Regions from separate parts of the Alteromonas sp. V450 genome, predicted to be linked through region 1. Evidence: predicted binding sites of a transcription regulator. Region 1 holds the regulator's gene; each other region holds the start of a gene.
What was found. Region 1 encodes sigma-54, which starts transcription at its own class of promoters, with help from an activator protein. Its sites were predicted from a motif close to GTTGGCACGNNNNTNGNNT; they were not measured.
Positions count from the first base shown of each region.

Region 1 (3,148 bases):
GGCGCGGCGTATGGCTTTAATCGTTTCTTTATCGCTGAGTTTACCTGCCACCGTTGCTAGAGTTTGTAAGTGGCCCTCAGTTTGATCTTCTGGAACTAACAAAGCGAAGAAAATATCAACAGGCTTTTCATCTAGGGCGTCAAAATCAATTGCTGGTGTACTTGTTACTACAATAGCAATCACTCTATCTAGACCGGCAAGACGACCATGTGGAAGGGCTATCCCGTTGCCAATTCCGGTGCTGCCCATACGCTCTCGTGCCAATAAGCTGGTGAGCACGGTAGCTTGTTCAATGTTTTGGTTATTTTTTGCTGCAATTTCAGCGATTATTTCTAAAATTCGCTTTTTACTATTACATTGAACCGCACACTCGGTGCGGTCCAAACTTACGATGGCTTGTATGTCCATACTTGATTAACTACTAGTGTTTTTTAAGTTTTTCCTTATGCTTGATTACCTGCCGGTCGAGTTTATCAACCATGCTGTCAATCGCCGCATACATGTCGGTATTTTCTGAGGATGCAAATACTTCAGCGCCACTTAAATGAACGGTCGCTTCCGCTTTTTGGTTTAATTTTTCAACGTTCAGGATGACATGCACATTAGAAATGTGATCAAAGTGACGTTCAAGTTTGCTGAACTTCGTATCGACATAATTACGCAAAGAGTCGGTGATTTCGACATGATGACCAGTTAGGTTTATTTGCATATTTCGTCTTCCTTATATTATTAAGCCAATTAAATAAGGCTTTTGCGTTGGTTCGACGGCGGGATCGACAAAGACTCCCGATATTTTGCTATTGTTCGCCGGGCAACTTTAATGCCTTGTTCGGCCAACAATGAAGCAATCTTGCTATCACTCAGTGGTTTCGCCGGCTTTTCTGCCGCCACTAGCTTTTTAATTAGTGCACGGATTGCCGTGGAGGAACACTCTCCACCTGATTCTGTTGCTACGTGGCTTGAGAAAAAATACTTTAACTCGAAGATACCGCGTGGCGTATGCATATACTTTTGTGTTGTCACACGTGAAATCGTTGATTCGTGCATGTCTACCATTTCTGCGACATCGTTAAGCACCATTGGTTTCATCATTTCCGGACCGTGCTCAAAAAAGCCCATTTGTTGCTGCACAATGCAGTTCGCAACCTTCATCAATGTTTCATTACGTGACTCAAGGCTCTTGATGAACCATTTGGCCTCTTGCATGTGTGAGCGGATAAATTGCGAGTCGCTACTGTTTTTGGCACGGCGGCTCATGGCTGCGTATTGCTGGTTTACGCTTAGCTTTGGCAGACTGTCGGGGTTCAGCTCAACCACCCAACGGCCATTTTTCTTTGTTACTGAGACATCAGGGATCACGTACTCTGGTTCTTTAGTAACTAAAGCACTACCTGGTCGAGGATTCAAGGTTTGAAGTAAACGCATTGCTTCACGTAGCTGGTCTTCTTTTAAACGACTCTTACGCATTAGCGTGCGATAGTCTTTGCTGCTCAGTAAGTCAGAGTACTCTTCAATCAGTTGTTTCGCTTCAGCTAGCCAGGGCGTGTCTTCAGAAAACTGACGTAACTGCACCATAAGGCATTCTTGAGGTGAGCGAGAACCTGATCCAATAGGGTCGAACATTTGAATGCGTTTAAGTACACACTCTATTTCGTCCATTTCAATTGGCTCTTCCATGTCATCGTCGTTAACCGCTTCTAAGATCTCGTCAAGCGTAACGGTTAAATAACCTGATTCGTCAATAGAGTCGATAATTGCCGTAGCGATAGCGCGGTCTGTATCTGAAAAATGAGTGAGGCGCATTTGCCAAAGAAGATGTTCTTGAATGTCTTCGGTGGTCTCGCCTTGGAAGATTTGTTCGTCGTCGTTAGACGGGCCTGGCGCCGGCGCAGAAGATGCAGAGTAATATTCATCCCACGTGCTGTCGATTGGCAGCTCATCGGGAAGGTCGTTCTTCTCAAGCGCATCGCCTGCTTCTAGGGTATCACTTGAGGCAGAGGCGGTGGCTTCAGGCGTACTATCGTCGTTGTCGATATTGTTTTTTTCTAGCTGAGGCTCGTCTGGGCTTTCTTCCACTTCTAATAGTGGATTAGAGTCGAGCGCTTCTTGTATCTCTTGCTGGAGATCAAGCGTAGAAAGCTGCAGCAGTTTAATCGCCTGCTGTAGCTGAGGTGTCATTGTGAGTTGTTGGCTAAATTTTAGCTGTAAAGATGGTTTCATCTACGTCTTATTTAAATGCTCTAAATTGAATATACCAGAGCTAAACTGAAAAATGACAATTCGGTTACACTAACTATAGCCTGAATTGTTCGCCTAGGTATACATCCCTTACTTTCTGATTACTTAAAACCTGTTCCGCCGTTCCTTGCGCAATAAGCTCGCCATGACTAACAATGTACGCTTTCTCACAAACATCCAATGTTTCGCGTACGTTATGGTCCGTGATAAGAATACCAATACCCCTATCGCGAAGATGTTGTATTATCTTCTTTATATCATTAACTGATATAGGATCAACACCAGCAAATGGTTCATCAAGCAAAATAAATTGAGGTTTCGCTGCAAGTGCTCTCGCTATCTCAACGCGACGACGCTCCCCGCCCGACAAACTCATCCCTGTACTATTACGTATATGGTTAATATTAAATTCATCAAGTAGTGCGTCGGCTTCTTCTTCTTGCTGTTGTGAATTCAAATCTTTACGGGTTTGAAGAATGGCCATGATATTTTCATGTACAGTAAGCTTTCTAAAAATAGAGGCTTCTTGTGGAAGGTAGCCTATACCGCGGCGTGCACGTTCGTGCATAGGTTGATGGGTAAGTTCATTGTCATCAATCTCTATCTTACCTTTATCCAAATTAACCAGACCAACAATCATATAAAATGTAGTGGTCTTACCAGCTCCGTTAGGGCCAAGTAGCCCGACAATCTGCCCGGTAGAAACGGAAAGGCTCACGTCGCGAACGACCTGTCGAGATTTATAAGCTTTAGCAAGGTTTTTAGCGCTCAAAGTTGCCATTGCTATTCATTGTCCTCGTTGTCTTTCTTAGACGATGTTTTACGAATGGTGTCAGGGGTAAATACTGTAGTTACACGACCTTCACCATCCTTACCAGCGCCACCCGTTGCAAGCAATTGTTCAGTAACC
Region 1 covers NZ_MODU01000004.1:4,132,956-4,136,103, forward strand. The annotation lists gene ptsN (PTS IIA-like nitrogen regulatory protein PtsN) at 1-408, opposite strand, end outside; gene hpf (ribosome hibernation promoting factor) at 422-709, opposite strand; gene BK026_RS18275 (RNA polymerase factor sigma-54) at 739-2,220, opposite strand; gene lptB (LPS export ABC transporter ATP-binding protein) at 2,294-3,019, opposite strand; gene lptA (lipopolysaccharide transport periplasmic protein LptA) at 3,022-3,148, opposite strand, start outside.

Region 2 (3,148 bases), 4.1 Mb from region 1:
AAAGTGCAGCAAGGGCAAAGCACTGTGAAACAAACAGTGAGAACGTCATGATTTGATTATTATTTTTAAACAAAATTGACTTTCAGGCTACAACGATTAACACAATTGAAGAGTATTAGATGTAATACATACATATAAAAAGAACATGGCATGATAACGGATCCAACCTAGCTTGTCTTAGGAAGACCATGTGATAGCGACACTAGATGAATCGCAGTGCTACTTCTTCACTACGAAATCATTTTCTTGAATGTTGGCAATGACGGCAGTATTCGTATTAATAACAGTCGATGACTTGCCATATGCTTCAGCTACAACAAAAGTACCTGGGTAAAGTGTGTATTGTAAATACGAAATACCTTTGCTATCGACGATCTCTTTTGCTTGGTAAAGATATAGCTCATCTTTTTCTGATATGCCATTGTCTTTACCTAAAGAAATTGAAATAGTGTTTTGTGCAACTTGAAGCACTCTGCCAGTGACCGGTTGACAGTCGATAATTTCTTTTATGTCTTCAATGGCTGAAAGCATGACACCGTCAGCGGCTTGCCCAAATGATGAACGCCAAAAGTGCGATGAAAATTCGTCAACATTGTCAAATTTGCTATAAGGCCACTCCGCCATAGCATCATAGTGTTTAGATAGTAATAATCCCCCATTGATCCCATCGTAAACATCAATACTTAATCCAAAGGCGCGATAAGCTTCATCGTTTTTCCATGGGGTAAAAAGTGACTTTTCTTTTCTTTCAATGCTCAGGTCGTTTATCGCACCTAAAAGAACAAACTGTGTGTTACTGCGCTCAGAGAGGCTTCGAATATTTTGCGCCTTCGCAATATCGTTAAAGTGCGCGGTGTGCGGGGTAACGTAGGTTATTCGTAAATTATCCGAGGCTCCGTTTAACAGTTTTGAGAAACGTTCTGTTACCGCTTCATCTAATCGTGGGATATTGCCTTCAGTGAGCTGTCGTCTGTTTCGAATAATAAATCGAGTCGTGGAAAAGTGTTTTTCATCACCTTGCGCAGCGCAGACTTGTCCTTTGGGAAAGATGTCCGCACGAACAGTCACGGTGATTATCTCTCCATTATACACTTCATCAACGAGTTCTAATTGTTTAACCTCTCCGGTCGCTCTTATTGTTATTTCCTCGTTTTTAAGCAAACCATTGGTAAGCTGTTGAACGCTGTTAACGGAAGCTCCAGCAAAAAGCATTGCTTGTTTCAGCGCTTCTTGCGTTGCCTTTCGTTTAGCTGAGCCCTTATCTCCATCTTTCACTACTGCCTGCCCTTTAGCTTCATACCAATCAGCATTGGCCTGTTCAACTAAAATGAACGGAAGACAAATTAAGAGCGTTATCAACGTGGATAGTTTGGATAGAACCAATTGGCAAAATGTGTTCACAATAAACCTCAAACTGAAATGCTAAAGTTCAAAAATAGTAATCCGTCAAAAAAACGTTAAATTGTTAACTAGACACAGGTCTCATAGTGCCGAGTAGGCTATCAGGCTAAAGTTATGCTAAAACGATGCCAATCTTAAGCCTCCAATTTTAAGCCTACAGCGCAGTAACTATACTTGGCACTATGTTGCGTTACTATAAATGCGTGTAATTCACGCTTGTGAAATAATAGAAAGGTGGCATGCTTTTCGCTTCGATGCAGATATAAGAAAAGCAGTGTCAAGAATCATACATCATCGCGAGATGACTAGGCTTGCACTATCGACAAATAGCAACCTCTTTTGCGGAGAACGATACGATGTCGTGGATTACAATTTTAAAGCCAAAATCGATTTTTGCAGCTTGTCTACTAGGAGGCGGGCTCGTCTTGCCAGGATGTGGGATTGTTGATAAACACGTAGAGTGGGAAACTGTTGAACCAGAAACCTATCCTGTATTAAAAGCCATTGGCTATGCGCCCATCAATGCGCAAACGGGTGATACTGAAAGTATGAAGCTTATTATGGCGATGAAAGCATCCAAGTTAGATGCGTATCGTGAATTAACCGAACAGGTCTATGGTCAGCAGATAGCAGGGAGCCAGTCGGTATCGAACCTTGTAATGAATAGTGAGACTATGAAATCATCAGTGGAAGGTGTTATCAGGGGAGCAAAAGTCGTTAAAACCTATCCCGTTGGTGATGACACTTACGTTACCGAGCTTACGCTTGACATGAAGAAGGTTCATGACATCTATCTGACAACGGTTAAGCCTAGAAAAGTGAAGTCAGTTAAATACTATTAGTAAAAAGGGCGAGAGGAATAGTGTGTGCGGCGTGCGCAAAAATATGACGTTAAGCGCTAACGCCAGAGCCAAGCTTACCGCCTTTTGGTTTACCCTTTTTATCGTAGGTCAGCGATTCTTTTGCACGTACTTCCATCATTAAATTGCGAAGATGCGAAAGACGCAGTTGCCCCTGTTCTACCGCTTTTTGATTCACCTGTGTTCTGTATTTACAATCATCCAAAAGCTGTTTCGCTTTGTTGACAAGGTTCTCTTCTTCGGGTGGGAGAACACCACTGCCTACCATTTTATTTTCGATTGCCGTGTCCAACGCCTGAATAGACTCGAGTAGTGATTTTTTTTCATCTAACAATTGCATAAGCGCTTCAGCATTACGAGAACTAATAAGCTGTAACTCTTTTTCTAACACAGTGTTCAAAGCGCTAAGCAGTTCAACCTGCTTGTTGAGTTGAACGGCCAGACTGTCAGATTCATATTCAGACACGATGTAACCTTACATGGTTGCTATGATTTACTACCAAAAACCTCAGCTTCAAGCTTGGCAATTTTGTTTGCAAGCACTTCTGGGTTGACCTTATATTCACCACTTTGAATGGCTTTTTTAATACGGTCAACTTTTTCCTGATTAACAGGCGCTTCAGACCCTTTTTTCTGAACCTGGTTAAGCTGCTGTGCAGATTGCGTTAATGAAACAGAGTCCTGACGCGCAGGCGTCGCGACTTGGGACGCTTGTAAAGTTGCAGACTGTTGTTGGGATTGTTGTGACTGGTTTTGTTGCGCCACTTTCCCCGTGTCTATAGGGTTTTTAGGTAACCCATTGTTTACATTATTAATTGCCATGTTTATTCCTCACTACCTTTTTGCCTCTATTTAGTTATCGGCCTTTTCACTAATTTCTTTAGTAA
Region 2 covers NZ_MODU01000004.1:12,257-15,404, forward strand. The annotation lists gene BK026_RS00055 (transglutaminase-like cysteine peptidase) at 1-49, opposite strand, end outside; gene BK026_RS00060 (flagellar assembly protein T N-terminal domain-containing protein) at 220-1,401, opposite strand; gene BK026_RS00065 (LPP20 family lipoprotein) at 1,758-2,243, shown strand; gene flgN (flagellar export chaperone FlgN) at 2,293-2,727, opposite strand; gene flgM (flagellar biosynthesis anti-sigma factor FlgM) at 2,748-3,083, opposite strand.
Region 2: the regulator sigma-54 is predicted to act here: its motif matches at 1,516-1,534, upstream of BK026_RS00060 (flagellar assembly protein T N-terminal domain-containing protein).

Region 3 (3,148 bases), 4.1 Mb from region 1:
ACGCTAGCTTGAATATTCAATAGCGCTTCTTGTTCTACGCTATCGGTATCTTCAGGCAATATCGACATGTCATTTTCCAGAACATCTACAGATGGCGCCTTCAACACATCGTTAGCGCCTTCAAAATTCTGCTCAAAAGCTGACGACTTTAGCGCGTCAGAAAACAGACTTACCACCAATGAAGCGTCTGCCGGTGAATCATTGTTAAGAGTCACCGGTTGGTCAATGTCGGATGTTACCGGAGCTGTATTGACATTCTCGCCGAGAATACTCTTTACTAGCTCATTCAAGGATTGCACATTTAATGGCTCATCAGCAGAACCACTTTTAACACTAAGCTCATCAACAAGGGATAAAAGGTCGTGAGATATTTTTTTCAGCTCAACGGCGTCGTTTACTTTTGAAATATCAGAAATACTGTTTGTACCGTCTTCAAGCTTTGCTAAAAGCGCGGTTAATTCAGCAATGAGAGACTGTTCCGTTTCGGCGCTAACGTCGCCCTCTAAACTGAGAAAAGGCGTGTTTCGCTCTTTCAAATCTAGACTGGCGTTATCTTGCTCGCTCATATTTAAATTAGCGAGCACGTCAACCCCATTGTCCACTTGAAAAACAGGCTTGTTTTTCACCACAGATTCTCGATTTACACCGTTTTCATTGGTATTAATAAAAAGGCGCTGTAGTACTACGTCTGTTTCAGCTGAGGAGACGTTGGTATCTTTAGACACCGTTTCACCAACATCACTTACGTCAACATCTGTTTGTATCGCTTGGGGTGATAAAAGTGTCCCAATGTCCTTTGCTGCGCCTTCTTCAACGCTATTTTCCGCGCTCTTTTCAGCGCTATTTGCGGACATCATTTTTGAGACGTTTTCGACAAACTCAATCCAGTTGGTCTCTGTCTGTTGGGTTAGCGTTATTTCTTCAGTAGCAATGCTCTCAGTCTTGTTCTCTAACTGTAAATCTAAATCGCTTTCCCAAGTACTGCGTTTTCCACTCGTTAGTGATTTACTACCAGCGTCTTCAAGTGGCATATCAAGACGCCAAAAACCGTTCTCAGATGTGACCTTCCCTGTTACGCGCTCAACATTTTCACCGTCGGCGAATTGGTTTTTTTCTGCGTCATTTTGTTTAAGCTGTGCAGGCGTTGAGACTTTTTTATCTTCAGCTGTAAGCGGTGTTTCACCAGCCTCTGTTTCCAGCACTTCTGCGCGCAAGTGCTCAGGTTCCGACTCACGTTTAATTTCTACAGACGCTTGCTCTTCAGTAGTACGCCCCTGCTTCTCAACTCGTTGTATTGCTTTTTCCGGTCCTTGGTCATTTGCCTTCGCTTGTTGAAAAAACCCCGTGAACAATCGGCTATTGTCACCATCATGTTGTAAATCGCCCGCTCCTCCTTTAACACTGCTCTTCGAGTCAGCAAATGGTAAAGCGGCAACGTCTGTGATTTGTGCGGCAATTTGTTGCATAATATTCTACCGTCCTACAGTTTATTCGTTATACCAAAGCAAAATAACAGGGCTCAAGCGCGTGTAATTGCTGGCGTTAGTCACGTTGTTCAGTGTTTATGACATTGGACAATCAAAGTAATACAAACTGTATGCCAAAAGTTTCTAAAGTGGGGCATCACACTAATCTGCAGCGCTCTACTGCTAGGCATAAAGTTAAAATGAAGAGTGTTTGGCTCGAAGAAATCGTTGGTTCGCAAACTCATCCATCATAGCTTGCTCCGCTTTCGCTTCTTTTTTTTGCTGTTGCAGTTGTCTTTTTTCAAGTAATAGCGATACTGCTTTCACTTTTTGCTGCTGTTTAAGCCACAATTGTTTACGTTGCTCTGCCGCCATTTTCGTGCGCGTTATAACTTGAGACTGCTGTTCACAGGCTTTATCTAGTTTACCCACAAATGACAAGTGTTGCTGGTAGAAAGACGCAGACACGCCCGATTGACCGGTTTTTTGAATACCCTGAATATACTCAATGCGGTATTGTTCCAGGCTGGTGAGTTTTTGCTGCTGTTGTACAACATTAAGCTGTGCTTGTTGATATTGCTGCGCCTCTCTGCGCTCTTTTTCTCGCTCAAACTCCGCCAAACGCTCTAGTTGCTTAGTCATAAAAGCGCTTCCTTTTCAAAACGACCGGCGGCTTTAGTTTGACCACATAAATACATCATACTAGCCCTGCCCAAGCCCTTTCGCTAACGCTGCCATACCTTCTAAACATTCATCGTAAGGTAAGGTTTGTTTCATTCCCTGCTGTAAAAACGCATTGATTGCAGGCTCTGCTCTTATCGCCAAGTCGATACGTGGGTCTGAACCTTTTGCATAAGCGCCAATCGAGATAAGATCTTGGTTTTGTTTAAATTGAGAATAGACTTGGCGAATTCTTCGCGCCATGAGCTGATGTTCTTCACTCACCACCATCGGCATCACACGGCTTATAGACGCTTCGATATCGATAGCAGGGTAATGTCCACTGTCAGCAAGTGCTCTCGATAAAACGACGTGACCATCTAGAATAGCTCGCGCGGCATCAGCGATTGGATCCTGCAGATCGTCTCCCTCAGTGAGTACCGTGTAAAAAGCCGTGATTGAGCCTTGACGTTCATTTCCGTTCCCTGCCCTTTCAACCAGAGCAGGTAAACGCGCAAAAACGGACGGGGGATAGCCTTTAGTTGCGGGCGGCTCTCCAACAGCAAGTGCTATCTCACGTTGCGCCATTGCATAGCGTGTTAGTGAGTCGATAAGTAACAATACATTCATTCCCTTATCACGAAAATATTCTGCTATGGTAACCGCGGTTTCACAACCCTTAAGACGCATAAGCGGCGATGTATCTGCCGGCGCCGCTACAACCACTGCACGTTGTCGTTCTTTTTCGGTCAGGATCTCATGAATAAATTCTTTTACTTCACGTCCTCGCTCCCCGACCAAACCGACAACAACAACATCAGCTTCGCAGCCTCTTGTCATCATACCTAGCAGCACGCTCTTTCCCACGCCACTTCCGGCAAAAAGCCCCATTCGCTGCCCTACACCCACTGTGTTTAATGCGTTAATCGCACGCACCCCAACGTCCATAGGTGTATTAATAGGCCTGCGAAGAAGTGGATTCATCGGTGGACGACTGGTAGGGGCTCGTGACTCTGCTTCTA
Region 3 covers NZ_MODU01000004.1:69,338-72,485, reverse strand. The annotation lists gene BK026_RS00330 (flagellar hook-length control protein FliK) at 1-1,466, opposite strand, end outside; gene fliJ (flagellar export protein FliJ) at 1,662-2,108, opposite strand; gene fliI (flagellar protein export ATPase FliI) at 2,169-3,148, opposite strand, start outside.
Region 3: the regulator sigma-54 is predicted to act here: its motif matches at 1,587-1,605, upstream of BK026_RS00330 (flagellar hook-length control protein FliK).

Region 4 (3,148 bases), 2.7 Mb from region 1:
TACGTGGCCTGATGGTTCATATCTTTTGCTCGATTTAGATTTAGGCGAGGCTTTAGGGATAGCTCCAGATTATACTAAAAGTAGAGGAGCTAGAAATAAAGATGGGAAGAAACCTCTATTGTCTGTTGCAGCTAATGATCTACAAGCAGGTTCAGCATTACCAATAGCCGGTAGCGAAGTTCAGTCGTATTTAAGAGGCTTATCACAAAATTGCCGATCATTTTCGAATATCATTGGTTATCGTAATTTTTATATTATTACCAAAGTGACTTACCCTGATGGTAAGACAACGATAACGGTGACTCCAGATGGTTCAGAAGCGATACACGGCGCCCCAACTGTAAGCTGTACTACTCAATAAGAACATAAGCGCACCACTTCGGTGGTGTCCTTTTTTGTAAGTTTTTTTACTTAAAATTTCGAGCCCGTAGGCTTTTTCCTTTGACGCGGTTTTCGCGAAAATGCGCTAGGGCTTTTTGGACAAGCACAATTTCTTCACAAGCCTTTTCTTTTCGAGCACCTAAAACAACGGCTTCATCAATTAGAGAGGCGTAATGCTGCCTATCTGAGAGTGAGGTTAATTGTCCTCGTCTTCCCCCCAGTAGGCATTTAACTTTTTTCTTAGCACCAACAAGGCTGCTGTTTCAGCCAACGCGGCATCTTTGCGCTTCAATTCTTTTTCCAGCTCTTGATCCGTTTGCGATCTGCCTTTCGCTCTTGAGTTAGTTGCTTACGCTGCTGCGCCTGTGTTTGAATACCCGCAATACAACTGAGCATCCACTCTTTGATTTGCTCAGGGTAAAGACCTTTTACTCGGCAATACTCACTTAATTCGATTTCGCTTTATGCCGCTGTCTCTAGCACAATTGAGAATTTTGTTCTGGGGACCAACTATCTGCGTTAATGCTATCTTTCAAACTAGGGCCTACCTTTAAATACTTATCACGCCAAGAATACAAAGTAGATAAATTCATACCTTCTAGCTTTGCGAATTGACGTAATGATAAGCCACTTTCTATCAGCTTTCTAACAACTGCTTTTTTATGCTCTTCTGGGTAATGCTTCATTCATGACTAACTTACCGCTCCCTGTTTTACTCTTATGAAAACCTGAGGCGACAACTATCCTGACGCAGGGGGCCTGTCTTGATGACAAGACAACTTTACTTAAAATAAGCAAGAAAAAAGGGGCGAATGCCCCTTTTCCATTAAGTTCAATAAAGAAACTTTTAGTTCATTGCAGTTTCAGTAACTACGCGGAGATTACTTTCAACGTCTTTTACGTCAGACGCATTCTTTGCAATTTCTACAGCCAAATCGCGCTCCGCATCAGAGTCTACCTCACCCGTTAGCATCACTACACCGTTTTCTACGTCAACATCAATATCAAAACCTGAAATATCAGTGTCCATCAAAAGACGTGTTTTAATAACGGTGGCAATTTTGGCATCCGTCAGCTCGCTGGTACCCTCGTCAACCGAACTCTCTATGTCATCTGACATGTCGCCATCCATGTCGTCATCAGCAACAACAGTCAATTTGTTGTCAACAGACATTACGCCGTCGATATTTGCGACTAGCTCTTCTGCTAATTTTTTATCTACGGTGTTCTCTACCTTGCCCGTAAGAACAACGTTTCCGTCTTTCACGTCAGTATTAATGTCGAATGAATCAAGGTTGCCATTAAATAGCAATGTTGCTTCGGCTTTACCGTCAATCCATGCGTCCTTGGCACCTTTCTCCCATTTATTATCTGTGCTGTCAGTGTCCATATCACCTGCGTATGCAGCTGTAGTCAACGTGGTAGCAACAATCATAGAAATAAGTGAACGTTTCATAACATTTCTCCTTTGTCGAAACTCACAATGTATGATGCCAAATCCTTGCCACAACGTAAGCATTTGAATTTAAACATTAATATTCTATACGATTTTCATTACAACCAATGTCACCTTGCAATCTTTGCCTGTAATCGAGAATTTTTTACTTAATTTAATAAGCGTATAAGTGAGGACTTTTTTATTGCGGGTAAGCAGTCTGGTGCTTACACGTAGAAGGCACTTCACTCAACATATTGTGAGCGCTACGCTAAGGTTAAACTTAATTTAGAAAGCTGTCGTATTTAAGTACGGATTGTCTAAATTTGACAATTTTTTCGCCGTTATCAACGCAGCGATGGTTTCAGGCAAAGCGCTTCTTCATTAAATAAAATTCAAGGAACAACCGGACATGGACTCTGCACTCACTGTCGCTTCAGTTTTATTTATAGCCCTAAGTTGGGCGCCACTACTCCCCTCTTCTCATTGGCTGGTAAGAGTTTGGGAATTTCCACGTCTACAAATAGCCGTCGTTATTGCGCTATTACTTGCAGGGTATGTTTTTAAAGCCACCTATTACACACCATTAACTGGCTTCACAATTGCTATCGTCGCAGGATTAATAGTAAGCCTGATATACCAAGTCATTTGGATAATTCCTTACACGCCTTTATATAAACGCGAAGTAAAGCGCGTTGGCGTTGAAAATGCTACAAAAACACTCAGTGTACTTTCTAGCAATGTGTATATGCCTAATAATGACTTTCGCAAACTCATTGAGCATGTAAGAAATAAACAGCCTGATTTTCTGGTGACGTTGGAATCTAATGAAAAGTGGCAAAAAGGAATAAGTGAAATAGAGTCACAATACCCATATCGCAAATATTGCCCGTTAGAAAACCTTTATGGCATGCATCTTTACAGTAGAATTCCACTCAAAGAGGTCATGCTGCGATTCTTAATTGAAGACGACGTTCCATCTATGAAAGTGAAGATAAATCGTCACGGGCAAGATGTAACGCTATATTTTCTGCATCCGAAGCCTCCAAGCCCCACAGAAAACACTTATGCTAAGCCAAGAGATGTAGAGCTTACATTAGTGGGACATGAAATTGCGAAAACTAAAGGACCTATCATCGTAGCGGGTGATTTAAATGATGTGGCGTGGTCACCAACCACACGAAAATTTAAAAAGATAAGCGGACTGTTAGATCCACGAGAGGGACGCGGTTTTTTTAATACATTCCATGCTAAATACCCACTTGTGAAGTGGCCTTTAGATCACGTGTTTCATTCGAAACATTTTGCATTGGTGAACATAGAAAAATTAGA
Region 4 covers NZ_MODU01000004.1:1,470,671-1,473,818, forward strand. The annotation lists gene BK026_RS06445 (hypothetical protein) at 1-361, shown strand, start outside; gene BK026_RS19945 (transposase) at 858-1,067, opposite strand; gene BK026_RS06455 (BON domain-containing protein) at 1,229-1,837, opposite strand; gene BK026_RS06460 (endonuclease/exonuclease/phosphatase family protein) at 2,229-3,148, shown strand, end outside.
Region 4: the regulator sigma-54 is predicted to act here: its motif matches at 1,872-1,890, upstream of BK026_RS06455 (BON domain-containing protein).